3 regions of the Synechococcus sp. H70.2 genome follow, and region 3 is predicted to be linked to each of the others. Evidence: predicted binding sites of a transcription regulator. Region 3 holds the regulator's gene; each other region holds the start of a gene.
What was found. Region 3 encodes NtcA, which controls nitrogen genes in cyanobacteria. Its sites were predicted from a motif close to GTANCNNNNGNTAC; they were not measured.
Positions count from the first base shown of each region.

Region 1 (6,138 bases), on a different contig from region 3:
CGGCACCATTGCCCGCGAGATGCGCAAGTACTTTGTGACACTGCTGGTGGTGGATCAGCGCCCTTCCAGGATCGACAGCGAGGTGATGTCGCAGTTGGGCACCCGTATCACGGCCCTCCTCAACGACGAGGAGGATATCGACGCCGTCTTTACAGGGGTAGCGGGCAGCCAGAACTTAAAGACGGTGCTGGCCAAGTTGGATTCCAAACAGCAGGCTCTGGTTCTCGGCCATGCCGTACCTATGCCGGTGGTGGTGCAAACCCGACCCTACGACGAAAAGTTCTACGCCCAGATCGCCGATCCCGACTGGTCACAGGCCGAGGATGCGGAGGTGTTTCGGGCGGCTCAGAAGGCCAAGGAGGAGCTGGGGCTGTAGGGAGAGCTTCCCCAGAGGCCAGTCATCAAGCGCAGCAAAAAGCGCCGCAGCGGCGGGAAGAGGATCATTCCTTGCAAAACCAAGCGCCGCAAGACCACTAGGGGCCAGTAGGAGTTGGAGAAGGTGCGGGTAAGTAAATCTGTGAAGAGTAGCACCAGCCAGTTTTCCCAGCGGCGCCGGCGGCCGTAGCGCCGTAGGACTTTGACATCCCCCAAATCCTCGTGCCGTCTATAGGCCTCCAGCAGCACCTGGGCCAAGGCAGCGGCATCGCGGATACCGAGGTTTAGCCCTTGGCCCGCCACTGGATGGCAGTGGTGAGCTGCATCCCCCACCAATGCCAGGCGGTGCTGATAGTAGCGGCGGCTCTGCCGCAGGCGAGCCGGGAAGAGCTGGGGGGAGTTCAACAAAGTAAGGCCGCCGCCCTGAGGGCCATAGTAGCGCTGCATCTTGGCCAAGAAGTCGGCCTGGGGGAGCGCCAGGGTAGCCTTGGCCTGCTCATGGGGCAGGATCCAGACCACCTGGCAGCGATTGCCGGGCAGGGGCAGGATGGCAAAGGGTCCAGCAGGCCAGAAGCGTTCGTAGGCGATGTTTTGGTGATCTTGGGCAGGGGCCACCAGGGCGGTGATGCAGGACTGCCAGTAGTCCCAGCCGTCGCTAGGGATCCCTGCCCCCTGGCGCACCTGGGAGCGCAGGCCGTCAGCAGCCACCACCAGGGAGGCGGCCAGCCGGCATCGGCCTTGGGTCGTTTCCAGCTCCACCTCAGCCGTGGCCTTTCCATAGGTGACCCTCTCCACCCTGGCTTCGTAGTAGCAGGTGATCTGGGGATCCGCAGCCACCCGCTCCTGGAGCACCTGCTGCAGCCAGCCATGTTCGCCGCAGTAGAAAACTGCCGTTTCCCCCACATCCTCCGGCCTAAAGGTCACCCGCTGGGGAGCGTTGGCGTCGGTCAGAATCACCTGGGCAAAGGGTGTGATGTGGGGAGCCAGCGCCTCCCACACCCCGATGGCCCGAAAGATGCGGATCGAGAGCGGCGAAAGGGCATAGGCCAAGGGGCGCTGCCTGACTGCCTCAGCCGACTGGGCCTCAATGAGGGCCAAGCGCAGGCCGGATCCCTGCAGGGCACAAGCTAGGGTCAGGCCCGCAATGCCGCCGCCAACGATGATCACGTCGTAGAGGGCGTCTAGGGTCTCCGGAGGGGGAGCAAGGAGCGTCATTGTCTCTCATTGGGTGCTGTAGCCAACTACTTCTGGGGAGGCGGAGTTCGCCGGCGCGGCAGCCCGCACCGCCCGGAACATGCCAAAGCGGCAGAGGCCAGTGCCGAAGGCCAGGCGCATGAGCAAGAAGGTGGGCACCTCCCGCAGCGACTTAATCAAGCCTACCAAGCCAAACTTCAGCAACCCTTCGGGACGGACAACCCCCTGCCAGATGGAATCCAGCCAAGAAGGAAGGGTCTCCTGGGTCCAGTCGGCAGTCTCCACCCGTCCCTCTACCAGCCCCGTGGCTTCTAGTGCTTCCACAAAGCCTTCAATGCTAGAAAAAGCGGGGTGCGACCACTGATCCAACAACTGCCGCATCACCAGCCGCTCCCAGAAGGTGAGGGGCTTTTGACGGTCGTCGCGCTGGTTCCAGTCCGCCACCACCAGGATGCCGCCTGGCTTGAGCACCCGCAGCATCTCGCTGGCGTAGCGGGCCTTGTCCGGCATGTGGGGCCCCGCCTCAATGGACCAGACCACGTCAAAGCTGGCGTCGGGAAAGGGCAGGTTGAGGGCATCCGCTACCTGAAACCGGACGGGGAGATCAGGGGGGGTGAGCTCTTGGGCCCGCTTCACCTGCTGGGGGCTAATGGTAATGCCGGTTACGACAAAGCCATAGTCGCGGGCCAAGATGCGACAACTGCCGCCAATGCCACAGCCCACATCTAGCACCGTCGTCCCCGGCGGCAGCCGATCCAGCCCGCCCCAGCGCACCATCTCGTGGACAAAGTCGTGTTTGGCCTGGATGAAGTTTTTCCGCCGCGGCGGGGATCCGTAGTGGCCAAGGTGAATATGTTCGCCCCAGTAGAACTCCAGGATTCCATCCCGCGTCCACTCGTCGTAGGCACGGGCTACGGATTCCGGGGAGCGATACTTACGGGCAGTCAGCACATAGGCTACCAGTCCTCCCCCTAGGAGCAGAGCTGGGGCCAAAATCCAAAGCATTAGGTGCATCAATTACTCGGGTCGAGGGCGACCGACCCTTCTAGACTGCTAAAGGGAGCAGGCTTTGGCGCGATCCCTGCTTACCTCTTGCACAGCTCTGCTGCCCCCGGTAAGACGGCAACAGAGGGACTCCAAGAGCCTGCTAGGGCATTATAGCCTCGAAGAGCAACCTCCTCTCCTTTTCGGGGCCTCTCTGCTTCTCCTAGGAAGTTCAAAGTAGCCAACACCTTGCCCACCTGCTAGCTGCAGAAGGAGCCTTAGTCCCACCCCCTAGGAATCCTTTTGCCTGAGGACTAGCTCAGGCTAACTCGTGTGCGGTCGTAATCTAAGCGGAAGGTGGGGTGCACTTTCCCTTGGATACGGTTCCAGAAGTTGCGCACGTTGGTATGCAGGCCAACCCGTTCTGTACCGCGTACCAGCATTGCCTGCTGCCGAATTCGAATAGCGCGTTGGTGGCCCGCCATTAGGAAGCGAGCTAGCTCATCCAAAGCGTGGAAACGCCTAGGAGCTGCTGCTGACTCGGCAGCCTGGGAACGAGAGGCTACTCCCCGGTAGAGAAAGTCCAAGTTGGTGGACAAAACCGGCGGCTTGGTCAGGTGGCGGAACCGCCAGTCCAGCCCCCGATAGCGGCCCCCCACTTTGCCCGGGGAAACAGTTGCCGCCGTCGGTGAGGGGGTGTAGCTAACACCACGGTAAGAGAGTTTCGTCATTTTCGCCTCCTTTGGGGTAGCTCCTTACTTCCGTATTATAAGCTACCGTTTTGAGGTTTTCTATGTAACCTTTAACAAATTTTAGCCACCCTCCCCGCGACTGCCCCTGCTGGCCTGGAGGAGGCTGAGATCTGTCCAGGGGGCTGAAGAAGGCAGTATCGTGGAAGAGCTCCCAGGATCGGCTACAAATTTCGGGGTGAGCGTCCCTGTGCAGGAAGACTTTCGCCTAATTCTGGACATTGCAACAGTACTGGCAGCAGCGGCAGCAGGAGGGTTTCTCGCTGCACTGCTCCGGCAGCCGGTGCTCTTGGGTTACTTGCTGGCCGGGATCCTAGTGGGGCCGACAGGGTTGGGGTGGATCAAAGAGGTGGTGCAGGTGGAAACCCTGGCCCAGTTTGGCGTGACCTTTTTGCTGTTTACCTTGGGGGTGGAGTTTTCCCTCAAAGAATTGCGCCAAGTGCGTGGGATTGCCCTGGGCGGCGGTCTTCTGCAGATTGGTCTCACGATTGCCATCACGGCGGTGCTGGCGGTGGCTAGCAGCTGGCTGACACCCGTGCAGGGGATCTTTTTGGGGGCAGTGCTCTCCTTGTCTTCCACGGCGGTGGTGCTCAAAAGCCTCACCGAGACTAACCAGATGGACACGCCCCAGGGCCAGGCCATGCTGGGGATCTTGATCGTGCAGGATTTAGCAGTAGGGCTAATGCTGGCGGTGTTGCCGGCTTTGGACGCTCCTCTGCCGGAGCTGGCGGGATCCCTGGCTAAGTCAGTAGCAGAAATTGGCCTGGTGGGCGTAGGGGCGGTGCTGGGTGGTATTTGGCTGGTGCCTGCTCTGCTGCGGCTATTGGCCCAGCAAGAGAGCAAAGAGGTATTCCTCCTGGGGGTGATCAGTCTCTGTGTGGGGATTGCTCTGTTGACAGAGCAGCTGGGCATTTCCAGCGAGATTGGGGCCTTCCTGGCCGGGTTGATGATTTCAGAAGTGGAATACGCCGACCAAACCCTGGCCTACGTAGAGCCCTTGCGAGATGTGTTTGCCGCCCTCTTTTTTGCCGCCATTGGCATGCTCATCGATCCTCACTTTATTGCCGACCACCTGATGCTGATTCTAGGGCTGGTGGGGCTGGTGATGGTGGGCAAGTTTTGCCTGGTGGCCCCTCTAGCGGGGCTGTTTGGCTATCCCCTCCCGGCAGCGGTGTTGGTGGGGCTAGGCCTTTCCCAAATTGGGGAGTTTTCCTTTGTCCTGGCCAGCGAGGGGCAGGCGCTGGGGCTGGTGTCGCGGCAACTGTACTTGCTCATCGTCAGCACCACCGCTGTTACCTTGCTTGTTACTCCCTTTTTGCTCAAGGGGGCGCCAGGGCTGCTGAGGAAACTGCAAGGTATCCCCTTTGTGTCCCGTTGGCTAGCAGCCGAGGAGCAGCCTCGCGACTTGGATGCCAAAGCTCCCCAAGAGGGCCACGTGGTAGTGTGCGGCTACGGTCGGGTGGGGCAGGATGTAGTGCGCATTCTGCAAGCCCGCCGCCATCCCCTTTTGGTAATTGACTCCTCAGAACGGGTCATCCAACAGTTGCGCTCGCAGGGGATCCCCTATCTCTACGGCAATGCTGCTAGTGCCCCGGTGCTGGAGAAAGCTGGCCTAAACCATGCCCGCGCCCTGGTGATTGCCCTGCCGGATCGCCTAAGCACCCGCCTCTGCCTCAAACAAGCGCTGAAACTGGCGCCCCACCTGGAGGTAGTGGTGCGAGCCACCCACGAAGAGGACATCGAACAGCTCTATCAGTTAGGGGCCAGAGAGGTCGTCCACCCGGAATTTGAGGCCAGCCTGGGCTTGTGCAGCCATGTGCTGCTGAAGCTGGGCGAGCCCCTAGGGGTCATCCAGCAGGAGATTCTGGCCATTCGCAGCAGCCACTACCGCGATTTGCGACCTCTCCACCCCAGTTGCCTGATCCCCACGCCTGTCAGTTGGCTGCTGCCGGCAGCCCAGATCCCTGCCAGTGTCAACAGCAGCCCAGCGGACTCGGGGCCGGCTTGGTGGGAACACTGGCAGCGACCCGTTGAGCCGGAATGGGCAGGGATCTCAGGCTCCCCTTCTGTCGAGATGCCTAACGAGGAGGCCGCCTAGCCTGGATAGGGGATCCGCAAAAGCTGGTTAACTGGTGGGCAAGCCACCTGCACCTGTTTTCCGTCCGGCCACTGGATCTGGATTTCCTTGACCAGTGTTTCGGATCCCAGGCCAAAATGGGCCACCGGCTCCATCTGACAGAGGTAGCCGCTGCCGGCATCGATGGGGCGGATCTGCGTGCGGGTAGGGGTGATTAGCCGCACCAGGGCGCCGCGGGCCGGGGATCCCTGGCGAGTCAGGGGCAAGACCCTTAGCCAGTTGTTGGCATTAGCCAGGGGCCGGTAGAAGCTCAGGGGCTGGGCGCCCGACTCCCCGTGGGCAATGAGCAGCTCCAGGCGCCCGTCCCCATCCACATCGGCGACTGCCGCTCCTGTTCCCAATCCCTGCGGCTCAGCAGCCTCTCCAATGTCAATGGCCTGCCAGCAGCCAGAGCGCCAGCCAAACAGGCGGTTGGGCTCGCCGATGTTGTTAAAAAACAGCTCCGGGTAGCCGTCGTTGTCAAAGTCGGCAGCAATCACGGTGCGAATGCGGGAGGGCCTGGCCAGCTCCGGGGGGGCCACGTTCTTAAAGAGGCCGCTGGGGGTTTGGATCCAGAGGCGATGCGGCCCTTCCCAATTGCCGTAGACCAAGTCCAGCCGCCCGTCCCCGTCTAGATCCACCGCCGCCACACCGCGCCCGTGCTCGTTGGGATCCGCCAGCCCCACTTCAGCGGCAATTTCTTCAAAGGTGCCATCTCCC
Region 1 is NZ_JANSIU010000006.1:111,300-117,437, forward strand. Features, by position in the region: gene NW822_RS07720 (helicase HerA domain-containing protein) at 1-376, shown strand, start outside; gene NW822_RS07725 (FAD-dependent hydroxylase) at 346-1,590, opposite strand; gene NW822_RS07730 (methyltransferase domain-containing protein) at 1,597-2,574, opposite strand; gene NW822_RS07735 (DUF4278 domain-containing protein) at 2,868-3,284, opposite strand; gene NW822_RS07740 (cation:proton antiporter) at 3,481-5,400, shown strand; gene NW822_RS07745 (CRTAC1 family protein) at 5,397-6,138, opposite strand, start outside.
Region 1: NW822_RS07735 (DUF4278 domain-containing protein) is a predicted target of NtcA. The motif match lies at 3,317-3,330, and genes of this name have one in related genera.

Region 2 (6,138 bases), on a different contig from region 3:
CCAGGTTGATCAACACGTCGATCCGCCCGTGCCTTTGTAGGGTTTGGTTGACAAGGGCCTCCACCTGGGCATAGTCCGTCACATCGGCAGGGATCCCCAGCCCGGAGGCAGCCCCCAGGGACACCGCTTTCTCTGCCAGCGCGCGCAAGGGATCCTCCCGCCGTGCCGCCAGCACCAGATGGGCTCCGGCCTGGGCCAACATAGGCACCAGGGCGCTGCCAATGCCCCCTGTGGCCCCTGTAATGAGAACAACTGCCTGGGACAATGAGGAAGACACGTTACGTTTTTTAAACTCTTCCTCTCATCATACCCAGGGAGTGGCCTTGAGGGGCGATCCAGAGAGTTAAACGCGACGCAGCCGCAGTCGTTGCACCCATTCTTCCCCGAAGCGCAGCCAGTCTGCCATTTTTTCTGGACTCACCCGTTGCTCGTCCCGCCAAACAATAAGCTGCGGCCCGGATCCCTCAGCGCAACAAGGAGGATGCTGCTCCAAGAAGCTAAGAAATCTAGGATGGAAGCGCAGGCGAATCTTGGCCTCATCTTCTCCGCGCAAAAGGTAGCTGCGGGAAAACTTAGGGTGGCCCTCGAAGTTGATATCTTGCATGCCAAAGGCTTTGGCAATGTCATGAAACAGGGGAATATTCGGATGTAGCCGAAAATGAGGTAGCCGTAGATCTTCGCAATAGGCCCAGAAAACAGACTGGCGATGAGTGCTGCGACTCTTGCCGCTACCGCGGGTGTACTTATAGTCAAAGGCACCGATCTCAGTTCCATCGATTAGCCGCTTGGACATTGAGTTGTAGAAACGTCGAGCGTAGCCTCGTTCAAATAGTTCAAAGCCTGCCTGAAGCAAGCGGGAGCGGATCCCTTCGGGTAGCTCCGCTGAAAACGACATGCCCAGGCTCCTGGCCACCTGCTCCAAAGCTTCCCGACGCTTCTTCTCTAGATAGGCGGCAAGCGCCAGAAGGCCGATAACAAAAACCAAGAACAGACCAAAAATAAGCCATTCCATTCCAAACCCTCCCTCCAACCTCTAGACTTCGGCCCCAGAATACCAAAAAAAGGGATCCCTCCAGCAAAGGAAGGGATCCCGTTCAAAAGCCGTGGCCAAGAACTAATGCTTCAAATGAGAACCTCGATCAGGCGTCGAAATAGAGCGCGAACTCGTAGGGGTGAGGCCGCAGGTTGATGGGGTTGATCTCGTTGTCAATCTTGTACTCGATGTAGGTTTCGATGAGATCCTCAGTAAAGACACCTCCCTCCAGTAGGAAGTCGTGATCCTTCTGCAGGTTTTCCAAAGCATCCAGCAGGGATCCGGGCGTGGAGGGGATCTTGGCCAGCTCGTCCGGCTCCAGATCGTAGATATCTTTGTCAAGGGGCTCGCCGGGATGGATCTTGTTCTTGATCCCGTCCAGCCCCGCCATCAACATGGCCGAGAAGGCAATGTAGGGGTTGCAGGTGGCATCGGGGCAGCGGAACTCCAGCCGCTTGGCCTTGGGATTTTTGCCTGTAACTGGAATGCGAATGGCTGCGGAGCGGTTGCCCTGCGAGTAGGCCAAGTTGACCGGCGCCTCAAACCCAGGCACTAGGCGCTTGTAGGAGTTGGTGGTGGGGTTGGTAAAGGCTAGGATGGCTGGGGCATGCTTGAGCAGGCCGCCAATGTAGTAGAGAGCCGTTTCGCTGAGATCGGCGTAGTTGCCTTCTTGGTAAAACAAGGGCTGGCCGTCTTTCCAGAGGGACTGGTGCGTGTGCATGCCGCTGCCGTTGTCATTGAAGAGGGGCTTGGGCATGAACGTCACCGTCTTGCCGTGCTTGCGGGCCACGTTCCGGATCACGTACTTGTAAATCATCATGTAGTCGGCAGCCGTGATTAGATCGGCAAAGCGGTAGCCCAGCTCCCCTTGCCCGCCAGTGGCCACCTCGTGGTGGTGCTTCTCGATAGGCACCCCCAGCTTGGCCATTGTCAACAGCATCTCGGTACGAAGATCCTGGTGGGCATCGGTGGGCGGCACAGGGAAATAGCCCTCTTTGTAGCGCGGCTTGTAGCCCAGGTTGCCCCCTTTTTCCTCCCGGCCCGAGTTCCAGCGGCCCTCGATGGAATCGACAAAGTAGTAGCCGGCGTTTTGGGTCTGGTCAAACCGTACATCTTCAAAGATGAAAAACTCTGCTTCAGGCCCGAAGTAAGCCGTATCGGCAATGCCGGTAGACTGCAGATAGGCCACAGCCCGCGCTGCTAGGCTCCGCGGACAACGGCTGTAGGGCTGGCCGGTGCGCGGTTCAATAATGTTACAGATAAGGCTGAGGGTGGGCACTTGAAAAAACGGGTCGATCCAGGCTGTTTTGGGATCCGGCACCATGTACATGTCCGACTCGTTGATGGATTTCCAGCCTCGGATGCTGGATCCATCAAAAGGCAGCCCTTCGCTAAAAACTTCTTCCGTCAGCATCGAAGAGTGGACGGAGATATGCTGCCAGGTGCCAAAGAGATCCACAAACTTGAGATCCACCATCTGGACATTGTTGTCCTGGATCATCTGGAGCACTTCTTGGGGGGTGGATGCCATCGCTCTCTCCTAACTTGGGTTGCCGTTGAGACTAGGGGTGGGATCCCAGCCGATGATCCCCATGCTTTGACCCAGACAGGCCAAAAGCGCTCACCCATCCTAGAAAGGCCGACACCAGTTTTTTGTATTTTCTGATACGAAACTGGCCTGCCTCCGGCCTTCTCTCCACTAAATGGAACCCCTGCGGTAAGGCTACTTGCAAGGGGAAGAGGCCTAGGCCAACTGGCAAGCTACACCGGTGTTCCTGGACAGGCCAATGCCCTGGCCGAGAGCGAAAATAGGACTGGGAGCCCCAACCTCGCTGAGGTTGCGGAGTCGTGTTAGGCTAAAGCGTAGTCATTATGAGTTTGACTTAGAGAGCTGCAGAAGGGGAGAGAGAGGATGACGGAGCAAAGTCAGGTTGAGAATGTGGTCATTATTGGCTCTGGGCCCGCTGGCTTGACCGCGGCCATCTATGCCGGCCGGGCCAAGCTGAAGCCAGTTGTGTTCGAGGGGTTTCAGATGGGGGGGATCCCGGGTGGGCAACTGATGACCACCACCGAGGTGGAAAACTTTCCGGGCTTTCCCGAGGGCATCAGCGGCCCCCAGCTGATGAAAAACATGCGCGCTCAAGCGCAGCGGTGGGGGGCAAAGCTCTACCCCGAGGATGTTACCTTTGTGGATCTCAGCCAGCGGCCTTTCGTGGTCCGCTCTGATGAGCGAGAAGTGCGCACCCACAGCCTAATCATCGCCACCGGGGCCACGGCCAAGCGCCTACACCTGCCCGGAGAGGAGATCTACTGGAACCGCGGCATGTCCGCCTGTGCTGTCTGCGATGGGGCCATGCCCATGTTCAGGGGGGTGGAGCTGGTGGTCATTGGCGGCGGCGACACCGCCTGCGAGGAAGCTACCTATTTGACCAAGTTTGGATCCCATGTCCACATGCTGGTGCGCAGTGGCAAAATGCGGGCCAGCAAGGCCATGCAAGACCGAGTCCTCAACCACCCCAAGATTACCGTGCACTGGTACACGGAGGCGGTGGAAGTCCTGGGTGACGGCCAGCGCCTGACGGGGGTGAAGGTGCGCAACAACCAGACGGGCGAGATCCGGGAGATGGCAGTAGGGGGGGTATTTTACGCCATCGGCCACAAACCCAACACCGACCTGTTCAAAGGGCAACTGGAACTGGATGAAGTGGGCTATATTGTCACCCGCCCCGGATCGGTAGCCACCAGCGTAGAGGGGGTATTTGCCGCTGGGGATGTGCAGGATCACGAGTTTCGCCAGGCCATCACCGCGGCGGGCAGCGGCTGTATGGCGGCCATGCTGGCGGAGCGCTGGCTCTCGGAACACGGCTTAGCCCAAGAGTATCACGTCGTCCCTCAGAGCCATCCTGAGCCCAGCCCTGCCACGGCTCCTCCCGAGGCGGAGTTGCCCGGGGAAGCTGCGGTGGCGGAGAACGGCCACGAGGATCTGGATTTCAGTAAGACCTGCCATGAAGGGAGCTATGCCCTGCGGCGGCTCTACCACGAAAGCGATCGCCTGCTGATGGTCAAGTACACCGCTCCCACCTGTGCCCCTTGTCATGCCCTCAGGCCGATCTTGAACAAAGTCATCGAAGAGTTTGCCGACAAGCTGCACGTGGTGGAGATCGACATCGAGAAGGATCCGGAGATTGCTGAAGCCGGCGGGGTCACCTGCACGCCGACGGTGCAGTTTTTTAAAAACAAGGAGCTGGTGGCGCAGGTGGTGGGCGTTAAGCCCAAATCCTACTATCGGGAGGTGATCCAGGCCAATTTGTCTGAACCAAAATGAGGGAGTCTAGATCCGGCTAGTCGGCAAAGGCGCTGTGGTAGGCAACCTGCAGGGCTGCTAAAGAAACCGACAACAGGGGATCCCCTTCTGCAGTTGTCAAGAGCAAAGGATCGGCAGGGGATCCCACCTGTCCTAGCAGTTGCCACTGGCCGGGGAGCTGGGACTCTATGTAGGCTTCCCAAGGAGAGCGCTGGGCTGGAGCGACAGAAACGAGGATGCGGCTGGATCCCTCGCCAAACAGGGCCTGATCCCAGCGCAGGGATCCGGGAGCCAGAGAGACGCTGGCGCCGCGGCCCCCGCTGAGGCAGGCTTCCGCCAGAGCCACGGCCAGTCCTCCCTCGCTGCAGTCGTGGGCGGAGCGCACCCACCCCTGCCGGATGCCGTGGCGGCAGGCCCTTTGCACGCGCTTTTCCAGTTCCAGATCCACGGGGGCAGGCCGACCTGTGACCGTGTTGTAGATTGCCGCCAAATACTCGCTGCCGCCCAGACTGGTAACAGCCTGGGCTCCCAAGAGGTAGATGAGATCCCCTTCCTGCTGCCACCCCTGGCCACAGACCAACTTCAAGTCTGGAAGGAGACCGACCATGCCGATAACGGGGGTCGGGTAGATGGCCTGGGATCCCTTCTCGTTGTAGAGGGAAACGTTCCCCCCTGTTACCGGTGTCCCTAGGGCACGGCAGGCCTCCCCAATCCCCCGACAGGCCAGGGCCAACTGCCAGTACACCACGGGGTTTTCCGGGTTGCCGAAGTTGAGGTTGTCGGTTACAGCCAAGGGCTCCGCCCCCACGCAGGAGAGGTTGCGGGCGGCTTCGGCCACCGCGGCTTTGGCCCCCTCGTAGGGATCCAAATATACCCAGCGGCCATTGCCATCGAGGGTGGCAGCAATGGCCTTGCGGGCAGCCTGCAGGGGGGGCACCTCGCCCACGCCAAACTTTTGCGAGCGGATGCGGATAACCGCTGCATCTCCCTGCCCCGGCCAAAGGACAGTGTTGTTTTGCACCTGGTGGTCATATTGGCGATAGATCCAGGCTTTGCTGGCCAGGGTGGGGCGGGCCAAAAGCCGCAGCAGCACCTCTTGCCACGTCAGGGTCGCCTGATCGAGGTGGATCCCTTCGCGACTGCAAGGGGGTAGGGTGGCGGGATCCCACTGCCACGCTGCCTGGACGTACTCCGGTGGCTCTGGCAGCAGCGGGCGGACGTAGACGGGGGTCTCTTCGGCCAAGGCCCGCGCCGGCACTTGCACCACGCAGGATCCGCGGTGCCAGATCTCCACCAGCGGCTCGGCAATGACTTCTCCGGCCACGCTGGCCTGCAGGCCCCAGCGGTGGAAGATCTCCATCACCTCCGCCTCGCGACCTTTTTGCACCACCAGCAGCATCCGCTCCTGGGACTCCGAAAGCAGGTACTCCCAGGCGGCCATGCCGCTTTCCCGCGCCGGCACCCGGTCGAGATCAAAGCGGATCCCTACGCCGCCTTTGGCGGCCATCTCCGCCGTGGAGCAGGTGATCCCGGCCGCTCCCATGTCCTGGGCGGCCACCACGGCTCCCGTGGCAAAGGCCTCCAGGCAGGCCTCGATGAGACATTTGCCCAGAAAGGGATCCCCCACCTGCACCGCCGGCCGATCCTGCTGGGAGTCCTCCTTGAGCTCGGCGCTGGCAAAGCTGGCCCCGCGGATCCCGTCCCGCCCCGTAGGGGCGCCCACGTACAAGACCGGATTCCCCACCCCCCGAGCTGCCGATTTCACCACCGCCGGCGTCTCCAGCAGCCCCAGAGCCATGAC
Region 2 is NZ_JANSIU010000001.1:360,215-366,352, reverse strand. Features, by position in the region: gene NW822_RS01800 (SDR family oxidoreductase) at 1-277, opposite strand, end outside; gene NW822_RS01795 (hypothetical protein) at 344-1,012, opposite strand; gene glnA (type I glutamate--ammonia ligase) at 1,140-2,564, opposite strand; gene trxB (thioredoxin-disulfide reductase) at 2,946-4,358, shown strand; gene purL (phosphoribosylformylglycinamidine synthase subunit PurL) at 4,375-6,138, opposite strand, start outside.
Region 2: glnA (type I glutamate--ammonia ligase) is a predicted target of NtcA. The motif match lies at 2,689-2,702, and genes of this name have one in related genera.

Region 3 (6,138 bases):
ATTCCTTTTACCGCGATCCCGCATGAGTACTCCCCCTCCTGCTCCCCGCATCTACCGGATTACTGCTCTAGCCGGCGATGGCATCGGCCCCGAAATCATGCAGGTGGGGCGGGCGGTTTTGGATGCAGTGGCCGCTCAGATGGGGTTTTCCATCCAGTGGCAGGAGGGCCTCATTGGTGGAGCAGCCTACGAAGCCACTGGGGATCCCTTGCCCCCAGAGACCTTGAAAATGGCCCAGGAGAGCGATGCTGTTTACCTGGCAGCAGTTGGCGACTTCAAGTACGACGCCCTGCCGCGGGAGAAGCGCCCTGAGCAGGCTTTGCTGGGCTTGCGGGCTGGCTTGGGACTGTTTGCCAACTTGCGCCCGGTGAAGATCTTTCCGCCACTGGTGGAGGCCTCTTCCCTCAAGCCGGAGGTGGTGGCCGGGATCGACCTGGTGGTGGTGCGCGAGCTCACCGGTGGCATCTACTTTGGTCAGCCCCGCGGGATCTTCGTCGATGCCCAAGGATCCCGACGCGGCGTAAACACCATGGTCTACACTGAGGCCGAGGTGGACCGCATTGCCCGCATGGCTTTTGAACTGGCCCGCAAGCGGCGGCGCAAGCTCTGCTCGGTGGATAAGGCCAATGTGCTGGAAGTGTCGCAACTGTGGCGGGAGCGGGTCAATGCCGTGGCAGCGGAATACCCTGACGTGGAGCTGTCCCATCTGTATGTTGATAACGCCGCTATGCAGTTGGTGCGCTGGCCGAAGCAGTTTGACGTCATCCTGACAGAGAACCTCTTTGGGGATATCCTCTCCGATGAGGCAGCCATGCTAACTGGCTCCATTGGCATGTTGCCTTCCGCCTCTTTGGGAGTTGCCGGCCCTGGTCTATACGAGCCAGTCCATGGCTCAGCTCCCGATATTGCCGGTCAAGACAAGGCCAACCCTCTTGCCCAGGTGCTCTCTGGGGCAATGCTGCTGCGCTACTCTTTGGATCAGCCCCAAGCTGCCGACCGCATCGAACAGGCCGTTGAGACAGTTTTGGCCCAGGGCTACCGCACCGCCGACATCTACTCGGAGGGGATGACCCTCGTAGGCTGCCGCGAGATGGGAGAAAAGATCCTGGCCGCCTTGGCTCAACAGCAAGCCTCTCCCCAAGAATCGCCCTCAGCCGCCGGCGGTTAAGTAGGGGTTTGCTTGCTGCTGCCCCCCTCTCCTGCAGGGAGGGATCACCCCGCCAACCAGTGGTGCGGCCATTCCCGGAAACGGCCGTGGGGCCAGGTCCTCCTCCTAGGCAAAGCGATAGCTTAGCTGGATTGGGTCGTGGACAGTGATCTTTTTCTTGTGGATGGAAATGTAGTTCTTCTTGCGCAACTCTCCCAAGAGACGGGTAATGGTGACGCGGGTTGAGCCAATGGCTTCGGCAATGGCCTGGTGAGAGAGCTTGAGGTCGATGGTCACGCCATTGGGGCCGGGCACGCCGAAGTCGCGGCAGAGGATCAGCAAAAAGCTAACCAGCCGGGAGGCCATGTCGCGGTGGGCCAGTGTTTCAATCATCATCTCTGTCTGCAGGATGCGAGAAGCCAAGCTCTTGAGCAGCAGCATGGCCAGCTCAGCGTTCTCCCGCACAGACTTTTCCACCTGCTCGATGGGCAGAGAGAGCAGCTCGACGCGAGTGAAGGCTACGGCATGATAGAAGCGGTCGGAGCGCTGCCCGGTAATGAAGGAGAGCACCCCAAAAATGCTGTTTTCCCGCAGGAGGGCGACAGTAATTTCCTCCCCCATTTCGTACACCCGCGACAGCTTAACAGCTCCCTTGACCAAAAAGTAAACCCGCTCCGCCGGATCGCCGGGGAGGAAAATGGTCTTGCCACGTTCAAAGGTTTCGATAACTGGAGGATGGTGAGGCCCTCCTAGCTGTTTAAAGGCTGCAATGAGAGATTTTTCTGCAACGGCCACCACGGGATTCGACAACCTCTCAAGGTCAGTTTATCTCTAGGATCAACTCCTAAACCCAGATCAAGCTGCCTACGATTCGAAGACTACTCTAGACTCTGGATATCTTTGTAGCAATAGCTACATTTCTCTTGTTGCGGTAGGGGAAGATCGTATGGGGATTGCCACCCTCTCTCGCCATAGCCGCCAGCACTTTACAGTACGGATGCCAGAGCCAGCCAACCACCTTTTGGAGGTGGAGCTGCAGATTCGCGAAGTGGAACCGGAGGTGCCTCTGCGGCTGCGGCTGCCAGTGTGGACGCCGGGATCCTACCTAGTGCGGGAGTATGCCCGCCATGTGCAGGAGTTTCAAGCCCTGAGCGAGCAAGGGAGCCCTTTGGCCTGGCGAAAGGTTGATAAAAACACCTGGGAGGTCAATCCAGCGGGGTGTTCGGCGGTCACCATCCGCTATCGGGTCTATGCCTATGAGCTGACGGTGCGCACCAACCATCTGGATCTCACCCATGCCTATTTCAACGGGGCAGCGCTCTTTCTCTACGTGCTCGGCCGCGAGCGGGAACCCTACACCTTGACGGTGATCCCTCCTCAACCCGACTGGCGTGTCGCCACCAGCTTGCAGCCCTTGCCCGCCGCTGAGGATTCCAATGCCGGCTGGTCGTTCCTGGCGGCAGACTACGACGAGCTGGTGGATAGTCCAGTGGAGGTGGGCCTGCACCAGTTGCGGTCGTTTGCGGTGGAAGGGATCCCGCATTACTTCGTGGTCTGGGGAGCAGGCACCCTGGATTTGGAGCAAGCGGTGGCCGATGCTGAGAAAATTGTCCGGGCCACTGCAGCGTTTTTTGGCGGGTTGCCCTACGACCGCTACTGGTTTATTGTGCATTTGTCACCAGGGGGATTTGGCGGCCTAGAGCACAAGTACAGTGCTACCCTCAACTATTCTGGCCTGGAGCTGCATCAGCCCCAGTCCTACCGCCGCTTTTTGGCGCTGCTGGCCCATGAGCTTTTCCATGCTTGGAACGTCAAGCGGCTGCGCCCTCTGGCTTTGGAGAAAATTGACTACAACCAAGAAAACTATGTGGACTGCCTCTGGTTTTGCGAGGGGGCGACCAGCTACTACGAAAACGTGATCTTGCTGCGGGCAGGGATCCTCACCGCCAAAGAGTTTTTACAGATCCTATCTGAGCAAATTGGCCAGCTGCAGCGTACTCCGGGTCGGGCCGTGCAATCGCTGCAGGAGTCCAGTTTCGACGCTTGGATCAAGCTCTACCGTCCCCACGAAAATAGCCTCAACAGCCAGGTTTCCTATTACCTAAAGGGCGCTTTGGTCTGCTGGCTGCTGGATCTGCACATTCGCCACCTTTCGGGGGGCCAGGGATCCCTAGACACAGCCATGCGGGATTTGTGGCAGCGCTTTGGCCGGTTTGAGAAAGGCTACACCCACCAAGACCTGCGGGAGGCCTTTGAGCGGGCAGCCGGCACCGATCTTGGCCACTTTTTCTCTGCCTACGTGGAAGGTACGGAAGAGCTGGACTACAACGCTTACCTCCACCCTTTTGGCCTCACCCTTAAAGCCCACTTCAGCCGCCCCAACCCTAGCCCTTACCTGGGTCTCCACTTCAATGGGGAAGGCAACCGCATCAGCGCCGTCGAGATGGGATCCCCCGCCCAAAAAGCAGGCATCTGGGCTGGCGACGAGCTCGTAGCCCTAGACGGCTTTCGGGTGAGCGCCACCACCTTGCCGGAGCGCCTGGCAGCCTACCAGCCCCACCAGGTGATCTGCCTAAGCGTCTTCCAAGGTGATCAGTTGAAACACTTCTGGATCCCCCTGGATCCACCCCGCCCGGATGTTTACACCCTCGAAGCTTTGCCTGAACTTACCCCTGAACAAGAGTCTCTCCAGCGAGACTGGCTGGGATCCCTTCTGGCTCAAGAGTAAGCAGGAGGTAGCAATGCTTTAAAATCTTCCTAGCTGTTCACAACTCCTGAGTTAAGTTAAAGAAAATAGGATCAAAGGGAAATGACTCTGCTTTTAGGTCTTCTAATTGGATTGGCTATTGGTTTCTCCCTGGGCGTTTATACCTGTAGGCGATCTGAAGTGAACCGCTACGAATCGAGGTTTGAGAAAAGAAACTGAGAGGGCAATAGCTTTGCAACTTCACCGGTTCACTCAAAGAGCTAATAGTCAGTTACTGGATGAGATTCTAAGAAAGTTACAAGCTGACCTTGAGGGCTTCAAACTTCATATCTCAGAAAGTCTGTCCGAAAGTTACCAAAACTTCCTTCAGCATTTAGCTGAGTACAGAAATCAGCTAGTTAAGAACATAAGTAACCAGCAGAATATCCTGAGCAGGTTAGAAAGTACAGAAAAAATTTCCCAGAATCTAAGCTCAAGTTCTAGCCTTCAAAAGACGAAGGAAACTAACGAGCGAACTGCTGACGCGCGACTCAAGAGTTTGCCGCCAGAGACGATTAGCCGTGAACAGGTGAAGATAGGGGTATTTCTGTGGTCTAAGAACATAAGGATGAAGAACCTGCTTCCATATAGTGAAAAAGCAGCAGAAGGGGAACTCGATAACAAGCTGAACTGGATATCAAACCTTATGGGTCAGAGGTACTCGATGATTGAGAAGCTTTACAAAGAAATTAAATCTGGCATTGGAGAAGAAAAGAGCTTGACTCTTTGCTTAAAAGGCAACCCCCCAGAAGTGATAAATTATAGCTGCCAACTTGCTTCCACTCTACATAAGGTTAATTTCTTAGAGGAATATAACTACTCAAAATCCTCCAAAACCCTGATGGTAAAACTAAGCAAGTCTTCAGAGGCAATCAAGTTCCTATCTGGAGATTGGCTGGAGAGATATGTCAAACAGCAACTGATCAAGTTTGCTAGAGAGCAGGGACAGAAGATCGATTTTTCCTACATCGCAAATGCGGAAGTTACTTTGCCCAACGGTAGCGACTTTGAGATCGATCTCTTCTTCCACATTAACAACCGATTCTACTGGATAGAGTCGAAGACCGGCAGCGAAGTACTCTTGGCTCGCCTCCGAAATGGGTTGGGTCTCGGCCCAGATCAAGTCTTTCTGGTCTTGGCAGATGCTGATCAAGAGACGAGAAGTAGGATCTCCTCCTCCTATAATCTTTCAGCAATTAGTGTCGAGGAGGTTGAGTCTCTACTGTACAGAATTGTGAGGAGGTAGACTCAGTCTAAGCTACCACTTTGACAGCCTGCTCCATACACCACCAGGGATCCTCGGCAAAAGCCGGCATGGGCGTGCTGCCTGCTCTACCCAAAATGGCCAGCCGAACTTCCCGATCCAGACGGGATCCTGATCCATAGGGATCTTCGGAGGGGGGCTCCAGTCTTTGCCCTAAAGGGGGCATTGCCATGATGCCGGGCTGCATGCCAGTACTGCTGACCCAGATTTTGAAGCGATCCACCGTTGTCTCGGCGTCTTCGGGCAGTTGCATCTGCAGCAGATAGCGAGGGCCAGAGCCGACTAACACGCTTTCGCTAGGGCGCAGGCGGGCAGGAAAGTCCGGCTGGTAGGGATAGACTAAACCGACGCTGCACTGCCGTTCGTCAAAGACTGTTACATAGACATGCACCGGGGTGAGGGCCCTATTCCGCAAGGCAATAGCCAGGTTGCGTCCTGCCTGGATTTGCACTTGGCCCTGAGGATCCCGCGGCAGGGGGCTAACTTCGGCAGGCCTGGAGCCGCTGGCTGGCGTTTCCAGTTGCAGAAACTCCACTTCCAGGACGTTGCTTAAGGCATCGCTGGCAGGTTGCAGGTTGAGGAGGTTGTCGAAGGCAGCCACGTGCTCCAACAGCCGCACCAGCTTGCGGGGCAGAGCCTGCGGCTTTTTCACTGGGATCCGGAAAGCAGCCAGAGCCACCGCCTCTCCGCGGCGGTAAAAGTAATAAGTGGCATCCGGCAAAATCTCCACCCGCAGAGCTGCTGTTTCCGGCTCAGTATAGGTCAGAAGTGGCGAGGCCGGCAGAGCCGTTACTAACTCGGCGACAGGGATCGGCACTTGACTGGGATCTGCGCAGGTGAAGGCCACCCGCAACGGCTGGAACTGGAAGGATGACATGGGCAATAATCCTAGAACTTCGCTCCAGAACCTCCAGAGGGCAGGCTAAGCTTTATGCTACCTGTTTAAAAGCCAATCCTAGCCGCTGGGGATCCTGAACACCT
Region 3 is NZ_JANSIU010000005.1:26,827-32,964, reverse strand. Features, by position in the region: gene leuB (3-isopropylmalate dehydrogenase) at 23-1,168, shown strand; gene ntcA (global nitrogen regulator NtcA) at 1,274-1,945, opposite strand; gene NW822_RS06250 (M61 family metallopeptidase) at 2,094-3,875, shown strand; gene NW822_RS06245 (hypothetical protein) at 4,057-5,139, shown strand; gene NW822_RS06240 (hypothetical protein) at 5,147-6,034, opposite strand.